DNA from 2 places in the Gordonia sp. KTR9 genome. Region 1 is predicted to be linked to the other one. Evidence: riboswitches for the same ligand, from Rfam matches in the RefSeq annotation. Region 1 holds a riboswitch; the other holds the start of a gene.
The links. Region 1 has a riboswitch for glycine ahead of KTR9_RS06900 (L-serine ammonia-lyase). Riboswitches for the same ligand answer to the same signal wherever they lie in the genome.
Positions count from the first base shown of each region.

Region 2: it holds a riboswitch for glycine, as region 1 does, so the genes downstream of both, gcvP (aminomethyl-transferring glycine dehydrogenase) here and KTR9_RS06900 (L-serine ammonia-lyase) in region 1, are expected to answer to the same signal.

Region 1 covers NC_018581.1:1,354,120-1,360,019, reverse strand. Annotated here, with positions in the region: gene KTR9_RS06915 (ABC transporter ATP-binding protein) at 1-420, opposite strand, end outside; gene KTR9_RS06910 (BMP family ABC transporter substrate-binding protein) at 432-1,415, opposite strand; gene KTR9_RS06905 (GntR family transcriptional regulator) at 1,579-2,319, shown strand; gene KTR9_RS06900 (L-serine ammonia-lyase) at 2,330-3,712, opposite strand; glycine riboswitch at 3,941-4,034, opposite strand; gene KTR9_RS06895 (aromatic ring-hydroxylating oxygenase subunit alpha) at 4,268-5,584, shown strand; gene KTR9_RS06890 (hybrid-cluster NAD(P)-dependent oxidoreductase) at 5,593-5,900, shown strand, end outside.
Region 2 covers NC_018581.1:3,023,229-3,029,128, reverse strand. Annotated here, with positions in the region: gene ftsR (transcriptional regulator FtsR) at 1-551, shown strand, start outside; gene KTR9_RS14480 (bifunctional nuclease family protein) at 713-1,225, shown strand; gene KTR9_RS14475 (MerR family transcriptional regulator) at 1,524-2,168, shown strand; glycine riboswitch at 2,198-2,299, shown strand; gene gcvP (aminomethyl-transferring glycine dehydrogenase) at 2,473-5,382, shown strand; gene KTR9_RS14465 (substrate-binding domain-containing protein) at 5,477-5,900, opposite strand, start outside.

The DNA.
Region 1 (5,900 bases):
GACCTTCAGACCGTAGTCGTCGGCGATCCGATCGAGGTCGCCCTGCAGGCGCCGCAGCGGCGGCCGGAAACCCCCGGAACCGAGGACGAGGTTGTCGGCAACGGTCATGGTCGGTATCAGCGAGAAGTGCTGATGCACCATGGCCACCCCGGAATCGATGGCGTCGGCCGGGCCACGCGGACGATATTCGTCGTCGGCGAGGATCATCCGGCCGCGGTCGGGCGACACCGTGCCGAAGATGGTGTTGCACAGGGTCGACTTGCCCGCACCGTTCTCACCGAGAATGCAGTGCACCGAACCCGCACGGACCGACATGGTCACGTCGTGGAGCGCGCGGACCGTACCGAAGGTCTTCGCCACCGAGTCGAGCGTGAGCAGCGAATCCGCGCCTGCCACTGTGATATCCGCGGTGTTCGTCATCGTCGTCGGCCTCAGTACGGCGCGACGGAGCCGTCGGCGATGGCGGTTTTCGCGCGCTCGACCGCTTGCGCCACCGCCGGATCGGTCGAGCACACGACGTAGTCGGTGCCGCCCTTGTCACTGGTCAGACCGAACGGGACCTGCGCTGCTTCCCACGTGCCGTCGAGGACCGCTCGCACCGCGTACTCGACCTCCGCGCCGATGTCGGTCTTGACGTAACCGCTGTACACCGGGTTGGTGCAGTCACCCGGGATGGGACCGCCACTGATCTTGTTACCGGTTTCGCTCGCGGCCTGCTCGATGCCCTGCTTGCCGAGGTTCACGATCTGGCTCAGCACATCGGCGCCACCGGCGTAGGCGGCCGCCGCCGCCTGCTTGGCCTTCGCCGGATCGTTGAAGTCGCCGACATATTGCGGCGCGAGAACCCTGACGCCGGGTTCGATGAACTCGGCGCCGTTCTCGAAGGCCTTCGCCGCGTTCACGATCGCGGGGAGCTCCACGCCGCCGACGAACCCGATCGTGCCGGCCTTCGATGCCGCCGCCGACGCCGCCCCGGCGACGAACTCGGCTTCGGCCTGCTGGGGGTCGTAGTATGCGAGGTTCTCCATGGGCTCGGCATCGGCCGGGCCGCCGATCTCGACGAACGTCACGTCCGGGAACTGCGGCGCGACCTTGCGCAGGTCGGCGTCGGTCTGCCCACCCACCGAGATCACCAGTTCGTTCTCGGAGGCGAACCGCTGCAGGGCCTGCTGATAGTCGGCGGTCGCGACCTGCTCGACGTAGCTGATGTCGACCTGATCGCCGAGCTGCTCCTCGATCCGGTTGTAACCGGCGTACGCCGACTCCATGAAACCGGTGTCGTTGACCGAGCCGGGGAGGAAGACACCGACGGACAGTGTGCCGTCGTCGGCCGCCGAGCCGGAGGACCCGCAGCCGGACACCCCGAGTGCGAGCGCGCCGGCAGCGATCAATGCGATGGGAAGGGTACGTTTCATGGATCTCTCCTGGTCGGGATGGCTACCTCGTAGCGGTATACCGTTACGAAGAGAATCCGCGCCGTTCATTTCCATCCGATTACGCGTCCGTAAGGGAGCAGTTAACGGTATACCGTTATCCGATACGGGGGTACGCTGGCCCTCGCCACCAGAAGGGAGCGCCGTGACCAGAGCCGCAGACCGCCGGGAACGCAGCGAGCGGGATCGGAGTGACGCCGTGACGAAGAAGTCGCTGAGCGATGTCGCCTACGAGGTGTTGCGCGGGCGGATCGTCGGCCTCGAGCTGGCGCCCGGCACCCGGCTGGTGGAGCGGGACCTCGCCGTGGAGCTCGAGGTGTCGCGTATCCCGCTCCGCGAAGCGATGCAGCGACTCCAACAGGACGGACTCGTCGTCATGGTTCCCCGCCGCGGAGCGATCGTCGCGCCGTTCACCGCCGATGATGTCCGCGACCTGTTCGACGTCCGCGAGAGCCTCGAGGTGCTGGCTGCCCGGCTGGCCGCCGAGCGAGCCGGGCCGGACGGGCTCGCCTCGCTCGCCGACCAACTGGAGATCGCTCGCGACGCCACGGCGCGAGACGACAAGCCGGCCATCGCCGCCGCCAACTCACGGTTTCACACGATCATCGTCGATCTGGCCGGAAACCCCTTGCTGGAGAACGTCCTCGGCCCCCTGGAAGCCCGCACGCAGTGGCTGTTCCACCTGACCAAGGACCGAGATCCGAGCGTCCAGTGCCGCGAACACGAAGAGATGCTCGCTGCCATCTCCGCCCATGATCCCGACCGGGCAGCCGAATCGGCGTTCCACCATGTACATTCCGGCCGCGCGGCCAGCCTGGCGATGGCCGCGCACTGGTCGCGGGGCGTGCTCGACCCGGTGGCGCTGACCAAGAGCCGGCGCAGGTGATCGGCCTACGTCAGCACTCGACCACCCCCAGCGGCACGTGGACTGCCAGTCCCCCGGTCGCGGTCTCCTTGTACTTGGCGTTCATGTCGTGGCCGGTCGATTTCATGGCGGCGATCACCTGGTCGAGACTGACCAGGTGATATCCGTTGCCGCGCAGGGCCATCCGCGCGGCGTTGATCGCCTTCCCGGCCGAGATCGCGTTGCGTTCGATACACGGGATCTGCACGAGACCGCCGATCGGGTCGCAGGTCAGCCCCAGGCTGTGCTCCATCGCGATCTCCGCGGCGTTCTCCACCTGCGCGGGCGAACCGCCGAGCACCTCGGCCAGTCCGGCGGCGGCCATCGCCGCCGCCGAGCCCACCTCACCCTGACAGCCGACGTCGGCACCCGAGATCGACGCCCCCGACTTGATGAGGCCACCGACCGCCCCCGCGGTCAGCAGGAACCGGACGGTGACGTCGTCGGGGTCGGCCCGGCCGACAGGTGTGTAGCGCCGGGCGTAGTGCAGGACGGCGGGGACGATCCCGGCCGCGCCGTTGGTCGGCGCGGTGACCACCCGACCGCCTGCCGCGTTCTCCTCGTTGACGGCGAGCGCGACCAGGTTGACCCAGTCCTCGGCGTGGGCCGCCGATCGCAACGGGTCCTCACGCAGCAGACTGTCTCGCCACTGCTTGGCCCGACGGCGGACCCGTAGGCCCCCCGGCAACTCACCGTCGGTGGTGACACCGCGGTGGACGCAGCGCTCCATGACCGACCAGATGTGCAGCAATCCGCTGCGGACGTCGTCGGCCGACCGGGTGGCCGTTTCGTTCCGCAGAACGACCTCGGCGATCGAGCTGCCCTCGTCGGCACAGATCGCGAGCAACTCCGCCGCCGTCCCGTAGGGCAGGGGCACGGCGACACCGTCGGCCGGTCGGTCGAACTCGTCGTCGGTCACCACGAAACCGCCACCGACCGAATAGAATCGCGCGACCGGCAGGCGGGCGCCGTCACGGGTGTGCGCTCGGAGTTCCATCGCATTGGGGTGCCGCGGCCGCATGACCTCGGGATGGCAGCGGATGTCGTCGGTGGTGAACGCCAGGTCGACGAGGCCGCCGAGTCGGATGCGACCGGTTCGCTCCATCTCCGCGATCCGGAGAGACTTCGTCTCGGAGGTGATGGTCTCGGGTTCGTGCCCCTCCAGACCCAGCAACACCGCGGTGAGGGTGCCGTGCCCCGCACCGGTCGCGGCGAGCGATCCGTAGAGGTCGACCTCAAGGTGAGACACGGATGGCAGATCGGCCGTCCGGGCCAGTCCGCACACGAACCGCTGCGCCGCGCGCATCGGCCCGACGGTGTGCGAACTCGAGGGTCCGACGCCGATGGAGAACAGTTCGAAGACGCTGACGGTCACGACCGGACCCCGGCCGGACGGAAAGGATGTTCGGCGGCGGCCGACGTGATGTCGGCGCCATCGACTGCGAATGTGTCGAGAGTGGACATTGTTGTACTCCAACCGATCTCGGACGAGTGATGCACTCGACCGCCCTCCCTGCTCTGTCCGTGCACCTGAGAGTTTTCGCCACCGTGGTGGCCACCTTCGGTCAATCCGGCTGCGTTGACGGATTCGTCTCCAGAGTTGCCTCGGTGTGCGGTACCTGGGCCTGAGAGATTCCCGGGAGGCGGTTGCTCCTTCGGCGTCGCGGCCGTCCGCGATGATCTCCCGCACACGTCTGCGGCTCGTGGAGAACAGTCGCACGTCCGGCTTGACAGCGCAAGGCCCAGACCGCACACTTGTTGCACAAGGCGCGGTACGTTGCGTAGTGCGCAACAACATAGGAGATGTCCGAGCCGGCCGACGTCGAACCCGGCCGACTCCGAAGGTCACCCAATCCACGGCCGAAGACCCTGCGCCGCAACACATTCCCCTCGACCCGACCACGACTGTGCAGAGAGGTCCGCACTGCTGATGACCGCTTCATCCGTCGCGCATGCCGCCGCGCGGGCACCGGAACACGACGCCCGCACCCTGATCGCCGATCGCGTCGCAGGCCAGAGCCTGCCTGCCCCGTTCTATGTGAGCCGGGACTTCTTCGACCTCGATGTCGACGAGATCTTCTCGAAATCATGGCTTTTCGTGGCCACCGAAGCGGAGATCGCCGAGCCCGGTGACTACGTCACGATCACCTTCTCCACCCGGTCGGTCATCGTCGCCAGAGACGACGACGGCCGCGTGCGCGCCCACCACAACGTGTGTCGGCATCGGGGAGCCCGCCTGCTCACCGACCCGAGCGGCTCGACCGGGACGTTCGTGTGCACCTACCACTCGTGGACCTACGGCATGGACGGACGCCTGGAGTTCGCCGACGCCCAGGCCCCCGGGTTCGACAGATCGTGTTACTCGCTGCGGTCGGTGCACGTTCGGTCGATCGCCGGGCTCGTCTTCATCTGTCTGGCCGACGACCCGCCGGCAGACATCGACGAGGTCGCCGCGATCGTCGAGCCCTACCTGGCCCCGCATCGCCTCGCCGAAGCCAAGGTGGCCAAGCAGACCGACCTCATCGAGGACGGCAACTGGAAACTCACGATGGAGAACAACCGCGAGTGTTACCACTGCGACGGGCATCCCGAGCTCCTCAACGTCTTCTTCCCGACCTGGGGGTACAGTGACACCGGGTCCATCCCGTCGCGCCTCGGGCCGGTGTACGACCGGTATCGCCGGGTCACCTCCGAACAGGTCGAGATCTGGGACCGCCACGACCTCCCCCATTCTCGGATCGAGCAACTCGACACGCGCCCAACGGGTTTCCATGTCGAGCGTGAAGCACTCGACCTCGCCGGCGAGTCGTTCACCCTCGACGGGTCCGCCGCCTGCGGCCGTCTGCTGACCGACATCGGCGAGGCGCGGCTCGGCCGGTTGTCGATGCATCTCCAGCCCAACATGTGGCTGCACGTGACCAGCGACCATGCACTGGTCTTCTCGGTCATCCCGATCGCCGCCGACAAGACCCTGGTCCGCACCACCTGGCTCGTCCACCGGAACGCCGTCGAGGGCGTCGACTACGACCTCGACCACCTCACCGGCGTCTGGGAGACGACAAATCAGCAGGACGCCGACCTGGTAGCGCTCGCCCAGAGCGGCATCAGCAGTCCCGCCTACGTTCCCGGACCCTACGGCCCCTCGGAGTTCCAGGTGGAGGCGTTCGTCAACTGGTACGTCACGATGCTCCGCCGTCGGCTGGACATCCCGACCACCGGCACCGCGTCCGACGCCGCGAGCGCATGAGAGCAACCATGGCCGACGACATCTTCCTGCAGTGTGTGTCCCGGACCGACACCACCCGGGACATGGCCACCTTCACGTTCCGGGTGGCGGGCGGATCGCCGCGTTCGGGCCCCGGACAGTCGGTCGACCGGCCGATCGACGAGGTCGACGAACACCGGACCCTCGTCTTCGCCCCCGGCCAGTTCCTCGCCGTCACCATGGAGATCGACGGCCGGGCGGTCCAGCGCTGCTACAGCATCTCCTCACCACCGACGCGACCGGGAAACCTGTCGATCACCGTCAAGCGGGTGAACGGCGGCCATGTCTCGAACTGGCT
Region 2 (5,900 bases), 1.7 Mb from region 1:
CCGACTGCGATCGGCTGCGATTCGTGCTGACCGCCCAGCGGGATCGGTACCTCCCGCTCAAGGTGATCAAAGAGCAGCTGGACGCGATCGACAACGGGAACGGCGGCTTCGGTCCGGGCGGGACGCGGGTGCTGTCCGCGGCCCGCGGGACCGTGGCCCCGGCCACCGACTTCGGCGCCCGGGCCGGGCGCGTCTCCCGTGAGTCGCTGATCGAACGGACCGGAGTCGATTCGGCTTTCGTGACCGAACTCCAGCGCAACGGGCTGCTGATCGCCGGGCCGGCCGGGTTCTTCGACGAGGACGCGGTACGGCTCGTCGAGGCGGCGGCCGCCCTGGCCAGTTACGGCCTGGAAACCCGTCATCTGCGGGCGTTCAAGGTGTCCGCGGACCGCGAGGCGGGCCTGGTCGCCCAGATCGCCAACCCGATCGCCAAGGGCAAGGGCACGGGTGCGCGGGACCGTGCCGAAGAACTCGTGCGTGAGATCGCCGCGTTGTCGGTGACCCTGCACACGCAGTTGGTCAAGGCTGCCGTCAAGAGCGCGCTGGACTGATCTCCGGGCGCGCGGGTCGGTGTCCGGCGCGGTCGGCCGCACCGGACTGAACAGCCACGATCGTCCCAAACCGCCGCGAGTCGGCCGCCGCTGTCCACTCAGTCGGTGTAGCGTCGAGATCACTGAAACGAGCGCCGTACAAGGCGTCTGGGAGGTGCGAGATGAGCGAGATGCGTGTGGTGGGCATCAGGGTCGAACCCCCGCAGAGCCAGCCGGTGTTGTTGCTGCGCGAGGTGGAGGGCGAGCGCTATCTGCCGATCTGGATCGGGCAGAGTGAAGCGGCTTCGATCGCCCTGCGGCAGAAAGGGATCGAGCCTCCTCGCCCCTTGACGCATGACTTGATCGTCAATCTGATCAAGGAGTTCGGGCAGACCCTGCTCGAGGTTCGGATCGTCGACATGCAAGAGGGCACCTTCTACGCCGAGATGATCTTCACCGGCGACCTGCGCGTGTCGGCGCGGCCGTCGGATTCGATCGCGGTCGCGATGCGGGCCGAGGTCCCGATCATCGCCGACGAAGAGGTGCTCGCCGAGGCGGGTCTGCTGATCCCGGACGAGGAGTCCGACGAGGCCCCCGAGGCTCAGGCCGACGAGGTCAAAGAGGACGAGGTCGAGAAGTTCAAGGAGTTCCTCGACAACGTGTCCCCGGACGACTTCAAGGCGAGTGGCGCCTGACCGGTCGGCGCATCCCGTGCGACGGACCGCGCTCGTTTCCGACGCCGGGGGGCCAGATCACGGAACGGACACCGCCCGGTCACCATTTGTCTCGATCTCAAGTTGAGGTTGAGCGTGCTGGCGAGTCGCGTTGATCCTCCGTCATCCGCCGCATAGCGTCATCAGCGACATCGAGCACCGGACACGGGCCGATGAAGATGAATCGGCCGACCGGAAACAGCCTGGACCGCGTAGTGTGGACGTGGACGTCAGGCACTGTGGTGCGGCGTCCGATCCGAGCTTTGCGAGGGAGTCAGAAGTGGGCGATCGTCCGGTCGACAGCGAAACGACGTCGAGCGACCAGTCACCCGATCGTCCGGTGACCGAGCGTGTCGACACCGTCCCGACCCAGGGCAGTCTCGGCGACATCGCCCCGGGCCTGTTCCCGGACGACACGGTGCCCGACGAACTCGTCGGCTACCGCGTACCGAGCGCGTGCCAGATCGCCGGTATCACCTATCGCCAGCTCGACTACTGGGCCCGCACCTCGCTGGTCGTCCCGTCGATCCGTGGAGCAGCGGGCTCCGGGAGCCAGCGCCTGTACTCGTTCAAGGACATCCTCGTCCTCAAGATCGTCAAGCGGCTGCTCGACACCGGCATCTCCCTGCAGAACATCCGCGTCGCCGTTGACCACCTGCGCCAGCGCGGTGTCGAGGACCTTGCGAGGATCACGCTGTTCTCCGATGGCACGACTGTGTACGAGTGCACGTCGGCCGAAGAGGTCGTCGACCTGCTGCAAGGCGGGCAGGGAGTGTTCGGTATCGCGGTCAGCGGCGCGATGCGTGAGCTGACCGGCACCATCGCCGATTTCCCCGGAGAGCGGGCCGACGGTGGTGTCAGCGAGACCGCGCCCGAGGACGAACTCGCCGCGCGCCGCAAGAACCGCGCCCGTCGCACCGGTTAGTCCGCGTCCCGCGTAGACTGGGTCCGCGTCGCTACGCTGCGGGAGAGCGCCGAAGGCAGAGATGCCGGCGGCCGCCGAAGGAGCAACACCTCCCCGTCAAACTCTCAGGCACCCAGGACCGCGGTGGTGACGACGTCTCTGGAAAGTGACGATCCGTCGTCCGCCCACGGTGAAAGGTCGTCGCGCAACGCTGCGGGGCACCGAATCTCTCAGGCGTCACATCGGCTGCGGCCGACGACATGACAGAGGGGGAGGGTCAGCAAGCCGGTGCTCGCACCGGCGCCTGCGAGAGGTGCCCTCCACCGTGTCCATCACCGATGCGACCCCGTCCGACGCCCCGGACCCCGCCACAGCTGCCGCCGCCCAGGTGTCGGCCGCCTTCGTCGATCGCCATGTCGGTCCGGATGCCGACGAGACCCGGCGCATGCTCGAGGCGATCGGCGCGGCCTCCCTCGACGAGCTGGCCCACCGGGTCATCCCCGCGGTCATCGCCGACGAACTCGACTCCGACGTGCTCGGCGCCCTGCCCGAGCCGCTCAGCGAGAGTGCGGTCCTCGCCCAACTCGGCGACCTCGCCGCACGAAACACCGTTGCCCGCTCGATGATCGGGCTCGGCTACTACGGAACCCACACGCCCGGCGTCATCCTGCGCAACGTGCTGGAGAACCCGGCCTGGTACACCGCATACACGCCCTATCAGCCGGAGATCAGCCAGGGGCGTCTCGAGGCGCTGCTCAACTTCCAGACCATGGTGGCCGACCTCACCGGGATGGAGGTGGCCAACGCCTCGATGCTCGACGAGGCCACCGCGGCCGCCGAAGCGATGACGCTCATGCGCCGTGCGGGTAAGTCGAAATCGCCGCGCGTGGTCGTCGACACCGACCTGTTCCCGCAGACACGTGCGGTGATCGACACTCGCGCCGAGCCGCTGGGCATCGAGGTCGTCGAGGCGTCGCTGCATCCCGAGCTGCCCGGGTACGGACTGCCCGACGGGGAGTTCTTCGGGGTGATCCTCCAGGTGCCGGGCGCATCGGGTCGCGTCCTCGACGCCACCGCGATCATCGACGCGGCGCACGACCGCGGAGCGCTCGTCGCCGCCGGTGCCGATCTGCTGGCGATGACCCTCCGCACGCCGCCCGGCGAGCAGGGAGCCGACGTCTGCTTCGGCACGACGCAACGCTTCGGGGTGCCCATGGGCTTCGGCGGGCCGCATGCCGGGTACCTCGCGGTCGGATCGAAGCATGCCCGGCAGCTTCCCGGTCGTCTGGTCGGTATCTCCAAGGACGCCGATGACAATCTGGCCTACCGGCTCGCCTTGCAGACCCGGGAACAGCACATCCGTCGTGAGAAGGCCACGAGCAACATCTGCACCGCGCAGGTGCTCCTGGCCGTGATGGCCGCCATGTACGCCTCCTACCACGGCGCCGACGGCTTGCGCGCCATCGCGCGACGCACCCACGCGACCGCTGCCCGGCTCGCCGACTCGGTGGCGGCCGGCGGATTCGCGGTGGCGCACGCGAACTTCTTCGACACCATCGAGGTGCGCGCACCCGGGCAGGCCGATGCCATCGTGGCCCGGGCCCGCCAGGAAGGCATCAACCTGCGCCGGGTCGATTCCGACACCATCGGCATCGCCTGCGACGAGACGACGACCGATGCGGACGTGGATGCGGTGCTGCGGGCCTTCGAGGTCGCCGGCGTCACGCCGCGGGCGTTCGCGCAGCCGATCGAGAATCGCACCAGCGAGTTCCTCACCCACCCGGCGTTCAACCGGTATCGCACCGAAACCGCGATGCTGCGGTACCTGCGCGCCCTGTCGGACAAGGACATCGCCCTCGATCGCAGCATGATCCCACTCGGGTCCTGCACCATGAAGCTCAATGCCACCACGGAGATGGAACCCATCACCTGGCCCGGCTTCGCACAACTGCACCCGTTCGCGCCGGCCGACGACACCGAGGGAATCCGTGAGCTCATCACGACGCTCGAGGGCTGGCTCGTGGCGGTCACCGGATACGACCGTGTCAGTCTGCAACCCAACGCGGGGTCGCAGGGCGAGTTCGCGGGCCTGCTGGCGATCCGCGGGTATCACCTCAGCCGCGGTGACGTCGACCGGGATGTGTGCCTGATCCCGTCGAGTGCCCACGGCACCAATGCCGCGTCGGCGGTCATGGCGGGCATGCGGGTCGTGGTCGTCGGGTGCCGCGACAACGGCGACGTCGACCTCGACGATCTGCGCGCGAAGATCGACGCCAACGACGGTCGGGTCGCGGCGATCATGATCACCTACCCGTCGACGCACGGGGTCTTCGAACACGACGTCCGCGAGGTCTGCGGTGCCGTTCACGACGCGGGCGGACAGGTCTACGTCGACGGCGCCAACCTCAACGCGCTGGTCGGCGTCGCTCGACCGGGCCACTTCGGAGGCGACGTCAGTCACCTGAACCTGCACAAGACCTTCTGCATCCCGCACGGCGGCGGCGGACCGGGCGTCGGGCCGGTCGCGGTCCGGGAGCATCTCGCGCCCTTCCTCCCCGGGCACCCGCTCGCCGACGAATTGCCCGGCTCGGCGACCATCGCCGCCGCCCCGTACGGATCGGCGGCGATCCTGCCGATCACCTACGCCTACATCGCGATGATGGGTGCGGACGGCCTGCGGCGTGCGACGCTGACGGCGATCACCGCCGCCAACTACGTCGCCAAGCGGCTCGGTGAGCACTACCCGGTGCTGTACACCGGCGAGGACGGCTTCGTCGCCCACGAGTGCATCCTCGACCTCCGGGCCATCACGAAGGCCACCGGAGTCACTGTCGACGACGTGGCAAAACGGCTCGCCGACTACGGTTTCCACGCTCCGACCATGAGCTTCCCGGTGGCGGGCACCCTGATGGTCGAGCCCACGGAGAGCGAGAACCTCGACGAGATCGACGCGTTCTGCGACGCGATGATCGCGATCCGGGGCGAGATCGAACTCGTCGGACGAGGGGAGTGGCCCGTCGACGACAACCCGCTCCGCGGTGCGCCGCACACGGCGGAGTCGCTGGTAGGCGAGTGGGATCATCCGTACTCCCGGGAACTCGCCGTCTACCCGCAAGGCCTCCCGTCCGCGGGTGGCCGGGCGAAGGTGTGGCCGGCCGTCCGGCGGATCGACGGGGTCTACGGCGACCGCAACCTGGTGTGCAGCTGCCCGCCCATCGAGGCCTACAGCAACTGACCTGGTCGCTTGCAGCGACGAACGTTCCCTACTGCTCGTTGAGCAGGTGAGGAGCGCAGCGACGAGCCGTGTCGAAGCGACCGGGGCCGGTGCGCTAGCCGCCCGCGGTTCCCGACGGCACCGTCGACGCGGTCGAGCTCGCCGGGACGCTGGCCGGTCCGTAGACCAGCCGGTTGATGGCGACGATCGCACCGTTCTCGGGCGTGGGCATCGGATCCGGTGTCCGCGGGAACGTCACGGTCGAGGTCGGCGCGGGCATCGGGGCGTCGCCGCGGAAACCGAGCTCGGTGAGCAACCGGAGTTGCTCCGGCTCCGAGGCGAACTCGATGAACTCGGCAACGGCATCGGTTGCCGAGTCGGTCACCGCGGGACCGGACAGCCGGACCACCGGGTAGTCGGCGATCGGCGTTGGACCGGACGGGATCAGTTCCGCCAGCCGCGCGCGGTCGTCGCCGCGGGTCATCTGGAACAGGCGCTGTTCGGTGATGGGAACGACGTGGATGCGGGCCCGCGCCGCG